DNA from 2 places in the Aureimonas mangrovi genome. Region 1 is predicted to be linked to the other one. Evidence: predicted binding sites of a transcription regulator. Region 1 holds the regulator's gene; the other holds the start of a gene.
What was found. Region 1 encodes PhoB, which activates phosphate uptake and scavenging genes when phosphate is short. Its sites were predicted from a motif close to TGTCATNNANCTGTCAT; they were not measured.

Region 1 (4,714 bases):
GCGCTCCAGCGCGCCCCGGGCCTCCTCGGCCGTCACGATCAGGGGTGGCAGAAGCCGGACGACATTGTCGCCGGCCGGAACCGCCAGAAGCCCGCGCTCGCGCAGCTTGGCGACGAACTCGCCATTGGACCCGCGCACCTTGATGCCGACCAGAAGCCCCTCGCCGCGAATTTCCTCGACGACACCCGGATGGCGATCCTTCACCGACTCCAGCCCCTGCTTGAACAGAAGGCCCATCTCGCGGACATGCTCCAGGAAACCCTCTTCCAGCACCACGTCGAGAACCGCGTTGCCGACGGCCATCGCCAGCGGATTGCCGCCGAAGGTGGTGCCGTGGGTGCCGGCCGTCAGGCCGGAGGCAGCAGCCTCGGTGGCGAGACAGGCGCCGATCGGGAAGCCGCCGCCCAGGCCCTTGGCCGAGGCGAGGAGATCGGGCGTCACGCCGGCGCCCTGATAGGCGTAGAAGTGCCCGGTGCGGCCGAGGCCCGACTGCACCTCGTCGAAGATCAGGAGCAGGCCGTTCTCGTCGCACAGGTCGCGCAGCGCTTGCAGGAAGCCCGGCGGCGGCACGCGCACGCCGCCCTCGCCCTGGATCGGCTCGATCAGGATCGCGGCGGTCTGCGGGCCGATCGCCGCCTTCACGGCGGCGAGGTCTCCGAACGGCACTTGGTCGAAGCCCTCGACCTTGGGCCCGAAGCCCTCAAGGTATTTCTTCTGGCCACCTGCGGCGACGGTCGCCAACGTGCGGCCGTGGAAGGCGCCTTCGAAAGTAACGATGCGATAGCGCTCGGGCTCGCCCCCCACGAAATGGTAGCGCCGCGCGGCCTTGATCGCGCATTCCAGCGCCTCGGCGCCCGAATTGGTGAAGAACACACGATCGGCGAAGGTCGCCTCGCACAGCCGCGAGGCCAGACGCGCCTGGCCCGGAATCTCGTAGAGGTTCGAGACGTGCCAGAGCTTGGTGGCCTGCGTGGTCAGCGCTTCGACGAGATGCGGATGCGCATGGCCGAGCGCGTTCACCGCGATGCCGGCGGCAAAATCCATGAAGCGGCGCCCATCGTCCGCGATCAGCCACACGCCTTCGCCTCGCTCGAAGCGAAGGTCCGCGCGAGCGTAGGTTGCGAACAGCGGCGAGTGGGCTTCTTGGGGGGCGGCCATGAGACTACTTCACGGGTTAAGCTTGAAGAAAATGCGGACGAAGACTTCCTGAAACGAAGCAAGCCTGCCGTGGGCAGGCTTTGCGTCGGTTGCGGCGGGCATTTGAACACGCGTGCTATACCATGTCGAAAGGCCGCCTTGTCAACGAACGACGCCTGAGCCCCGGGCGCTCTGCACGCGAGCGCAGTCCGTGCGGCAAGCTGGGGATAACCGCAAATCGATTCGAGGCGCCCCGGCGCGACTCTTGTCAGCGAGTCACCCGATATATAGTTTGGGGACGTACCAGATTTCGTGCGGCAAGCATCAGCAGTCACATAGATATGGTGGATCATCCGGCGGGCCTCGGCCCGTGGACTGTAAACGGATTCCGATGATCCGCCCTGTCCGAAACGAGGAGCTTACTAAAATGAGCTGGACGGACGAACGTATCGACCTTCTCAAGAAGCGCTGGGCCGATGGTCACAGCGCCAGCCAGATCGCGGGCGAGCTCGGCGGCGTCACCCGAAATGCGGTGATCGGCAAGGTCCATCGCCTGAAGCTCGAAAGCCGGATCAAGACCGCGCCCGTCACCGAGCCCGTAGCCACGGTGAAGGCCAAGCCCGCAACGGCGGAGCCCGTACGCCCGGCCGAGACGGCCGCCCCGCGCCTCGTCGTTGCCTCGCAGGCCGGCATTTCGCGCCAGCCGACGGCGCGCGCCATCGGCGCCACCGCATTGAAGATGGAGGAAGAGGTCGATCTCGTCGCAGAGCGCGGTCTCGTCACCGAGCAGCAGCAGAGCGCGGAGATCGTGCCGATCTCGCGCAACCTCACGCTGGTGCAACTCTCCGAGCGCACCTGCAAATGGCCACTCGGCGATCCGCTCTCGCCCGATTTCCGCTTCTGCGGCAACCATTCAGGCGACGCCTCGCCCTACTGCCAGTATCATGCCCGGATCGCCTTCCAGCCGGTGTCCGAGCGCCGCCGGGTTCGCTGATCGATGAGCGACAAGCTTCCGGCCGATGCCGCCATGCCCGATCGCCTGTCGATCGACCCCGACAGCCCGTTCCACGACGAAGCCCTGCTCGCGCGGGGCGTCGGCATCCGCTTCAACGGGGCGGAGAAAACCAATGTCGAGGAGTATTGCGTCAGCGAGGGCTGGGTGCGCGTGGCGGCCGGCAAGACGCTGGACCGCAAGGGCAAGCCGCTGACGATTAAGCTGAAGGGCACCGTCGAGCCCTATCCGAAGGGCGACGGCGAGTAAGGCTGGGCCCCGTCGTTGAGGGGCATGAAAAGGGCGCCGATCCGAAGATCGGCGCCCTTTTTCGTACTCGATTTCTCGCACCCGATGGAACGATGACCGCCGGCCGCGTCCAGGAACGGCGACAGCCCCTCAGGAGGCGCGGCCCGTGAAGGTTTCATCGAAAGCGTAGCCCGAACCGCGCACGGTGCGGATCGGGTCGATACGCTGGCCCCGGTTCAGCGTGCGGCGAAGGCGACCGACATGCACGTCAACCGTGCGCTCGTCGACATAGACACCCTGCCCCCAAACTCCGTCCAGGAGCTGCTCGCGCGAGAAAACGCGGCCGGGGGCCTGCATCAGGAATTCCAGGAGCTTGAACTCCGTCGGTCCGAGCTTCACCTCGCGGCCCGATCGGCGCACGCGGCGCGTCTCGCGGTCGAGCTCGATATCGCCCGCCGCAAGGCGCGCTGCGATCCGTTCAGGCTTCGTCCGGCGCAGCATGGCCCGCACGCGCGCCATCAGCTCGGGCGTCGAGAACGGCTTGACGATGTAGTCGTCCGCACCGACCGAGAGGCCGCGCACGCGCTCGCTCTCCTCGCCGCGCGCCGTCAGCATGATGATCGGCAGCATCGCCGTCTCCTCGCGCTGCCGCAACCGCCGACACAGCTCGACGCCGGAAAGGCCGGGCAGCATCCAGTCGAGAAGCAGAAGATCGGGCTGCGCCTCCCGCAGCCTGATGTCAGCCTCGTCGCCGCGCGCGATCACCTCGACGTCGTAGCCCTCGGCTTCGAGATTGTAACGCAGGAGGATACCGAGAGCCTCTTCGTCTTCGACCACCGCGACACGGGGTGCCATCGCCATCACTCCAGCCTCCTGGTCAGCCCCGGCGCGTCATCGAGCCGGGGGCCCTCGCCTCAGACGCTCGCCTGCGCGGTGCCGATCGTGTGGGTTCGATCGTCCTTGGGGCGATCGAGATCCATCTGCTGACCCGTCTTGATGTAGTAGATCGTCTCCGCGATGTTGGTCGCGTGGTCGCCGATCCGCTCAATGTTCTTGGCCGAAAAGAGAAGATGCGTGCAAGCGGTGATGTTGCGCGGATCCTCCATCATGTAGGTCAAGAGTTCCCGGAAGATCGACGTGTACATCGCGTCGATTTCCTCGTCGCGCATGCGCACGGCCTCTGCTCGGGCCTCATCGCGCACCGCATAGGCATCGAGCACGTCCTTGAGCTGCTCGAGCGCGAGCTCCGAAAGATGTTCGATGCCGCGCACGAGCTTGACCGGCTGGTTGTGCTCCGCGATCGAAATCACGCGCTTGGCGATGTTCTTGCCGAGATCACCGATGCGTTCGAGGTCGTTGGAGATGCGGATGGCGCCCACGATCTCGCGCAGGTCCTGCGCCATCGGCTGGCGCTTGGCGATCGTCATGATCGCGTGCTCATCGAGGTCGCGCTGGGCGGCGTCGAGGACCTTGTCCTCGGCCACGACGGAGCGGGCAAGGACCGCGTCGCTGCGGGTGAGCGACTCGACGGCGCGCGCGACGATGCGCTCGGCCTGCCCGCCCATCGACGAGATGTCGCTGAGGATGGACTTGAGCTCGGCATCGTAGGACGAGACGATATGTTCGGCCATGAGGTTCTCCCGCCCCGCCGCCGGGGCATGTTGCGTCAGCCGAAGCGGCCGGTGATGTAGTCGCGCGTGCGCTTGTCGTCCGGGTTCTGGAACATCTTCTCCGTCGGCCCGACCTCGACGACGCGGCCGAGATGGAACATGGCCGTCGCCTGGCTCACGCGCGCCGCCTGCTGCATGGAGTGGGTGACGATGACGATCGTGTAGTTGCGCTTCAACTCGTCGATCAGCGCTTCGACGGTGGCCGTCGCAATCGGGTCGAGCGCCGAACAAGGCTCGTCCATCAGGATGACCTCGGGCGAAACCGCGATGGCGCGCGCGATGCACAGGCGCTGCTGCTGACCACCCGACAGGCCGGTGCCCGGCTCATTCAGGCGGTCCTTCACCTCTTCGAAGAGGCCCGCGCGCTTGAGGCTCGTGACGACGATCTCCTCCAGCTCGCTCTTGTTGGCGGCGAGGCCGTGGATACGCGGACCGTAGGCCACGTTGTCGAAGATCGACTTCGGGAACGGGTTCGGCTTCTGGAACACCATGCCGACGCGGGCGCGCAGTTCCACGACGTCGAGATCCGGCGCGTAGATGTCCTCGCCATCAAGGGTGATGTCGCCCTCGACGCGCGCCGATTCCACCGTGTCGTTCATCCGGTTGAGACAGCGCAGGAAGGTCGACTTGCCGCAGCCGGACGGCCCGATGAGGGCCGTGACGCGGC
Region 2 (4,714 bases), 820 kb from region 1:
AGGACGAAAAGCACCGCGAGGGCGAACCAGGCGAGCCAGCCGGCCCACTCCGCCGCGCTCGTGCGCTTGCGCCAGAAGGGCGCGCCGTCTTTGGTCGCGGCCGGCATCACTGCACCCACTTTCGCACGAAGGAGGAGGCGTATTCGGTCGCCATCACGACGGCGATGATCAGGATGATGATCGCACCCGCCGTGTCGTAGTCGTAGCGCTGCATGGCGGTGTTGAGGGTGCCGCCGATGCCGCCCGCGCCGACGATGCCGATGACGGCCGATTCGCGGAAATTGATGTCGAGGCGATAGAGCGACAGGCCGATGAGACGGGGCATGACCTGCGGCTGGATGCCGTAATTGATCTGCTGCCACCACGAGGCGCCGGTCGCGCGCACCGCCTCGGCCTGCGCCTCGTCGATGTCCTCGATGTCCTCGGCCAGGAGCTTGGCGATGAAGCCGATCGTGGCGAAGGAGAGCGTCAGGAAGCCCGCCAGCGGCCCGAAGCCGACCATCGCGACGAACAGGATCGCGATCACGATCTCCTGGAAGGCGCGGCTGACGGTGATGATGGCGCGACACAGCCAGTAGACGGGCAGGGGGGCGACGTTGCGCGCCGCGCCGATGCCGATCGGCACCGAGATCGCGATGCCGACAACCGTCGCGCACAGCGTCATTGTCAGGCTCTCGACGAGGCCGAGCTGGATGTCGCGCCAGCGCGAGGTGAAGTCGGGAACGAGGAAGCCTTCCACGAAGCGCGAGCCGCGGTCCATGCCCTCGGCGACGCGCGCCCAGTTGACCTCGATCGAGGCGAGCGCCAGGACCAGATAGAGGAGCGCGCCGCCATAGACGACGATCCGCGTCGTGCGACTCCTGATGAAGAGCGGTGGCCTTCGCCAGTGGCGGGGCGCGGTCGTGGCGTCCGTCATGCGAGGGCTTCCAGCGGGCGTGCTGCGCTCGGCTCGTTCTCGGTCGGCGCGGCCTCGCTGTCCTCGGCCGGGGCCTTGCGCAGTGCCTGCCAGTCCTCTTCGCCGTAGATGCGGGTGAGGACATCGTCGGTCAGCTCGGACGGGCGCCCGTCGAAGACGATTTCGCCGGCGCGCAGGCCGACGATGCGGTCCACGAAGGCCTGCGCCAGCATGACGTCGTGGATGTTGATGATCGCCGGCAGGGCGCGCTCGGCGCAGACCTCGCGGATCAGCCGCATGATCTGGCGCGAGGTCTTGGGGTCGAGCGAGGCGGTCGGCTCGTCGACGAGGAGGAGTTCGGGGCCCTGCGCGAGGGCGCGCGCGATGCCCACGCGCTGGCGCTGGCCGCCCGAAAGCGCGTCGGCCCGCTTGTCGACATGGTCCGAGAGGCCGACGCGATCGAGAAGGGCGAAGGCCATCTCGATATCGGCCTGCGGATAGCGGCGCAGGAAGGAGCGCCAGAAGGGCACGTAGCCGAGCCGGCCCGACAGGACGTTCTCCATCACCGTCAATCGCTCGACGAGGGCGTATTCCTGGAAGATCATGCCGATGCGCCGCCGCGCGCGGCGCAGCGCCCCGCGGCCCATGCCGGTGATCGGCGTGTCGCCGAGGAGGATCTGGCCTGCGCTCGGCTCCACCAGCCGGTTGACGCAGCGGATCAGCGAGGATTTGCCCGCACCCGACGGCCCGATAAGACCGACGACCTCGCCCGAGCCGACCGTCAGCGAGACGTTCTTCAGCGCGCGATCACCCGTGCGATAGCGCTTCTCCAGGCCCTCGATCCGCAGCATGACCCGCCCCTTTTTTCGAATGCAAAAGGGCGGGCGGTCTGTTCAGACCGCCCGCCCCGTGATGGCGAGCCGCTTACTGGCAGTCGTAGGAGACGTTCATCGCGGCGTCGATGTCGCGGATGACGGCCCAGTGCTCCTGGAACGAAATCGGGATGAACTGCTCCTCGCCCTGCGAGCCGAACTCCTCGGCGAGACCCGAGCCTTCCCAGTCGAAGGAGAAGAAGGCGTCCTGGATCTGCTGCTGGAGCTCAGGCGTCAGGTTGTAGACGACGCCGTAGCCGGTGGTGGGGAAGGTGCCCGACTTGTAGACGGAGACGATCTGATCCTGGCTGACGACGCCGCGCTCCATCATGCGGCCCATGACCGAGTTGGCGATGGCGGCGGCGTCGTAATCCTTGTTGGCAACGCCGAGGATCGAGTTGTCATGCGCGCCGGAGAAGGCGGTCTGGAAATCCTCGCCCGCCGTCAGGTCGAACTCGCTGGCCAGCAACGCGGACGGCGCCTTGAAGCCGGAATTGGACGTCTCGGAGGTGAAGGCAACGTTCTTGCCCGCAAGGTCCGCGACCTCGGTGATGCCGGAGTCGGGATGGGTGATGATCTCCATCTCGTAGCCGTAGGAGCCGTCCATCGCCGCCATCATGGCGAAGGGCCGGAAGCCGGCGCAGGCGACCGCGATCGGGTTGCCGCCCGTGTTGACGCCGGCGATGTGCAGGCGTCCGGCGCGCATGGCCTCGAGCTGCGCCGCGTTCGACTGGACGGGGAAGAACTGCACCGGCTTGCCGGTGGCCTCGGACAGATGCTCGATGAAGCCGTCCCACACGTCGGCGTAGATCGCGGGATCCTCGACGGGCGTGTAGGCGAAGATCAGCGTGTCGGGATCGACGAGCTGGCTCTCGTCCGTCGGGATGTCTGCCACCATGTCGCCGTCGGCGTCGGTGAAGCGCGGGTCGAGGCGGAATTCGGCCTGGGCCGTGGAGGCGACGAGCAGCGCGGCGAGCGCCGCGCCGCGGATCAGGACGGAGGAGAGAGCGGTCATGCGGGGACACCCTTCGGAGCTTCGTTTCGAGGAAAGCGACCGGGGGGTTTAGACACGCAATCTATACGCGCACATGACAGGTGTGCGACGGTTCGATGACGGGCGGGACCCGGTGCGCCACCGGGCCCCGCGCGATATCAGGCGGCGCGCTGCGCCTTCTTCTCCAAGCGGCGGCGATGCAGCACGGGCTCGGTGTAGCCGTTCGGCTGCGCGCGGCCCTCGATCACAAGTTCGACAGCGGCCTGGAAGGCGATCGAGCGGTCGTAGTCCGGCGCCATAGGCTCGTAGGTCGGGTCGGATGCGTTCTGCTCGTCCACCACCTTGGCCATGCGCTTCATCGTTTCAATGACCTGATCCTGGCTGACCACGCCGTGGCGCATCCAGTTGGCGATGTGCTGCGAGGAGATGCGGCAGGTGGCGCGGTCCTCCATCAAGCCGACATCGTTGATGTCCGGCACCTTCGAGCAGCCGACGCCCGCATCGATCCAGCGCACCACGTAACCGAGGATGCCCTGCGCGTTGTTGTCGAGTTCGGCCTGAACGTCCTCGGGCGTCCAGTTCGGCCGCACCGCGACGGGGATGGTGAGGATGTCGGCGAGCTTTGTGCGCGTGCCGCCTTCGAGCGCGGCCTGTCTCTCGGCCACGGAGACGCGGTGATAATGCGTCGCGTGCAGCGTCGCGGCCGTCGGCGAGGGCACCCAGGCCGTGTTGGCGCCGGCCTGCGGGTGACCGATCTTCTGCTCCAGCATCGCGGCCATCAGATCGGGCATCGCCCACATGCCCTTGCCGATCTGCGCGTGGCCCTTGAGGCCGCAGGCAAGACCGGTGTCGACGTTGCGGTCCTCGTACGCCTTGATCCAGGTCGACGCCTTCATGTCCCCTTTGCGGATCATCGGGCCGAGTTCCATCGAGGTGTGCATCTCGTCGCCGGTGCGGTCGAGGAAGCCTGTGTTGATGAACACGACGCGGTTCTTCGCCCGGCGGATGCACTCGGCAAGGTTCACCGTGGTGCGGCGCTCCTCGTCCATGATGCCCATCTTCAGCGTATTGGGCGCGATGCCGAGCGCGGCCTCGACGCGGCTGAAGATCTCGTCGGCGAACGCCACCTCGTCGGGCCCGTGCATCTTCGGCTTGACGATGTAGACCGAGCCTGCGCGCGAGTTCTTCTCGCCCTCGGCCTTGTTCAGATCGTGCATGGCGATGAGCGAGGTGAACATCGCATCGAGAAGGCCCTCGGGCGCCTCGGACCCGTCGCGCAGAAGGACGGCGGGGTTGGTCATCAGGTGCCCGACATTGCGCACAAGCATCAGAGAGCGGCCGGGCAGCGTGAGCCTGGAGCCGTCGGGCGCGGTGTATTCACGGTCCGGGTTGAGGCGCCGCGTGACGCGCTCGCCGCCCTTCTCGAACGTATCGGCCAGGTCGCCCTTCATCAGGCCGAGCCAGTTGCGGTAGACGAGGACCTTGTCCTCGGCATCCACCGCCGCGACCGAATCCTCGCAGTCCTGGATGGTCGTCAGCGCCGATTCCAGGATCACGTCGGAGATGCCGGCCTTGTCCGAGATGCCGATCGGCGAGGACGGATCGACGACGATCTCGGCATGCAGGCCGTTGGTGGCCAGCAGAACCGCCGTCGGCGCGGACGCCTCGCCCTTGTATCCGGCGAACTGTCCGGGATCGGACAGCGGAACGTGGCGCCCGCCGGCCACCACATCGAGCCGGCCGTTCTCGACGACGAGGCGTTCGACGTCCGCCCAGGCGGCGCCCGAAAGCGGCGCGGAGGCGTCGAGGAATTCGCGTGCCCAGGCGATAACCTTTTCGCCGCGGGCCGGGTTGTAGCCCTTGCCCTTCTCGGCGCCGCCCTCCTCGGAGATCGCGTCCGTGCCGTAGAGCGCGTCGTAGAGCGAGCCCCAGCGCGCATTGGCCGCGTTCAGC

Region 2: phnD (phosphate/phosphite/phosphonate ABC transporter substrate-binding protein) is a predicted target of PhoB. The motif match lies at 2,867-2,883, and genes of this name have one in related genera.

The regions. Positions count from the first base shown of each region.
Region 1 covers NZ_CP059692.1:2,795,074-2,799,787, forward strand. The annotation lists gene H1343_RS13490 (aspartate aminotransferase family protein) at 1-1,158, opposite strand, end outside; gene H1343_RS13495 (GcrA family cell cycle regulator) at 1,565-2,131, shown strand; gene H1343_RS13500 (DUF3297 family protein) at 2,135-2,398, shown strand; gene phoB (phosphate regulon transcriptional regulator PhoB) at 2,528-3,232, opposite strand; gene phoU (phosphate signaling complex protein PhoU) at 3,292-4,008, opposite strand; gene pstB (phosphate ABC transporter ATP-binding protein PstB) at 4,044-4,714, opposite strand, start outside.
Region 2 covers NZ_CP059692.1:129,237-133,950, reverse strand. The annotation lists gene phnE (phosphonate ABC transporter, permease protein PhnE) at 1-107, opposite strand, end outside; gene phnE (phosphonate ABC transporter, permease protein PhnE) at 107-916, opposite strand; gene phnC (phosphonate ABC transporter ATP-binding protein) at 913-1,746, opposite strand; gene phnD (phosphate/phosphite/phosphonate ABC transporter substrate-binding protein) at 1,820-2,782, opposite strand; gene H1343_RS00610 (malate synthase G) at 2,920-4,714, opposite strand, start outside.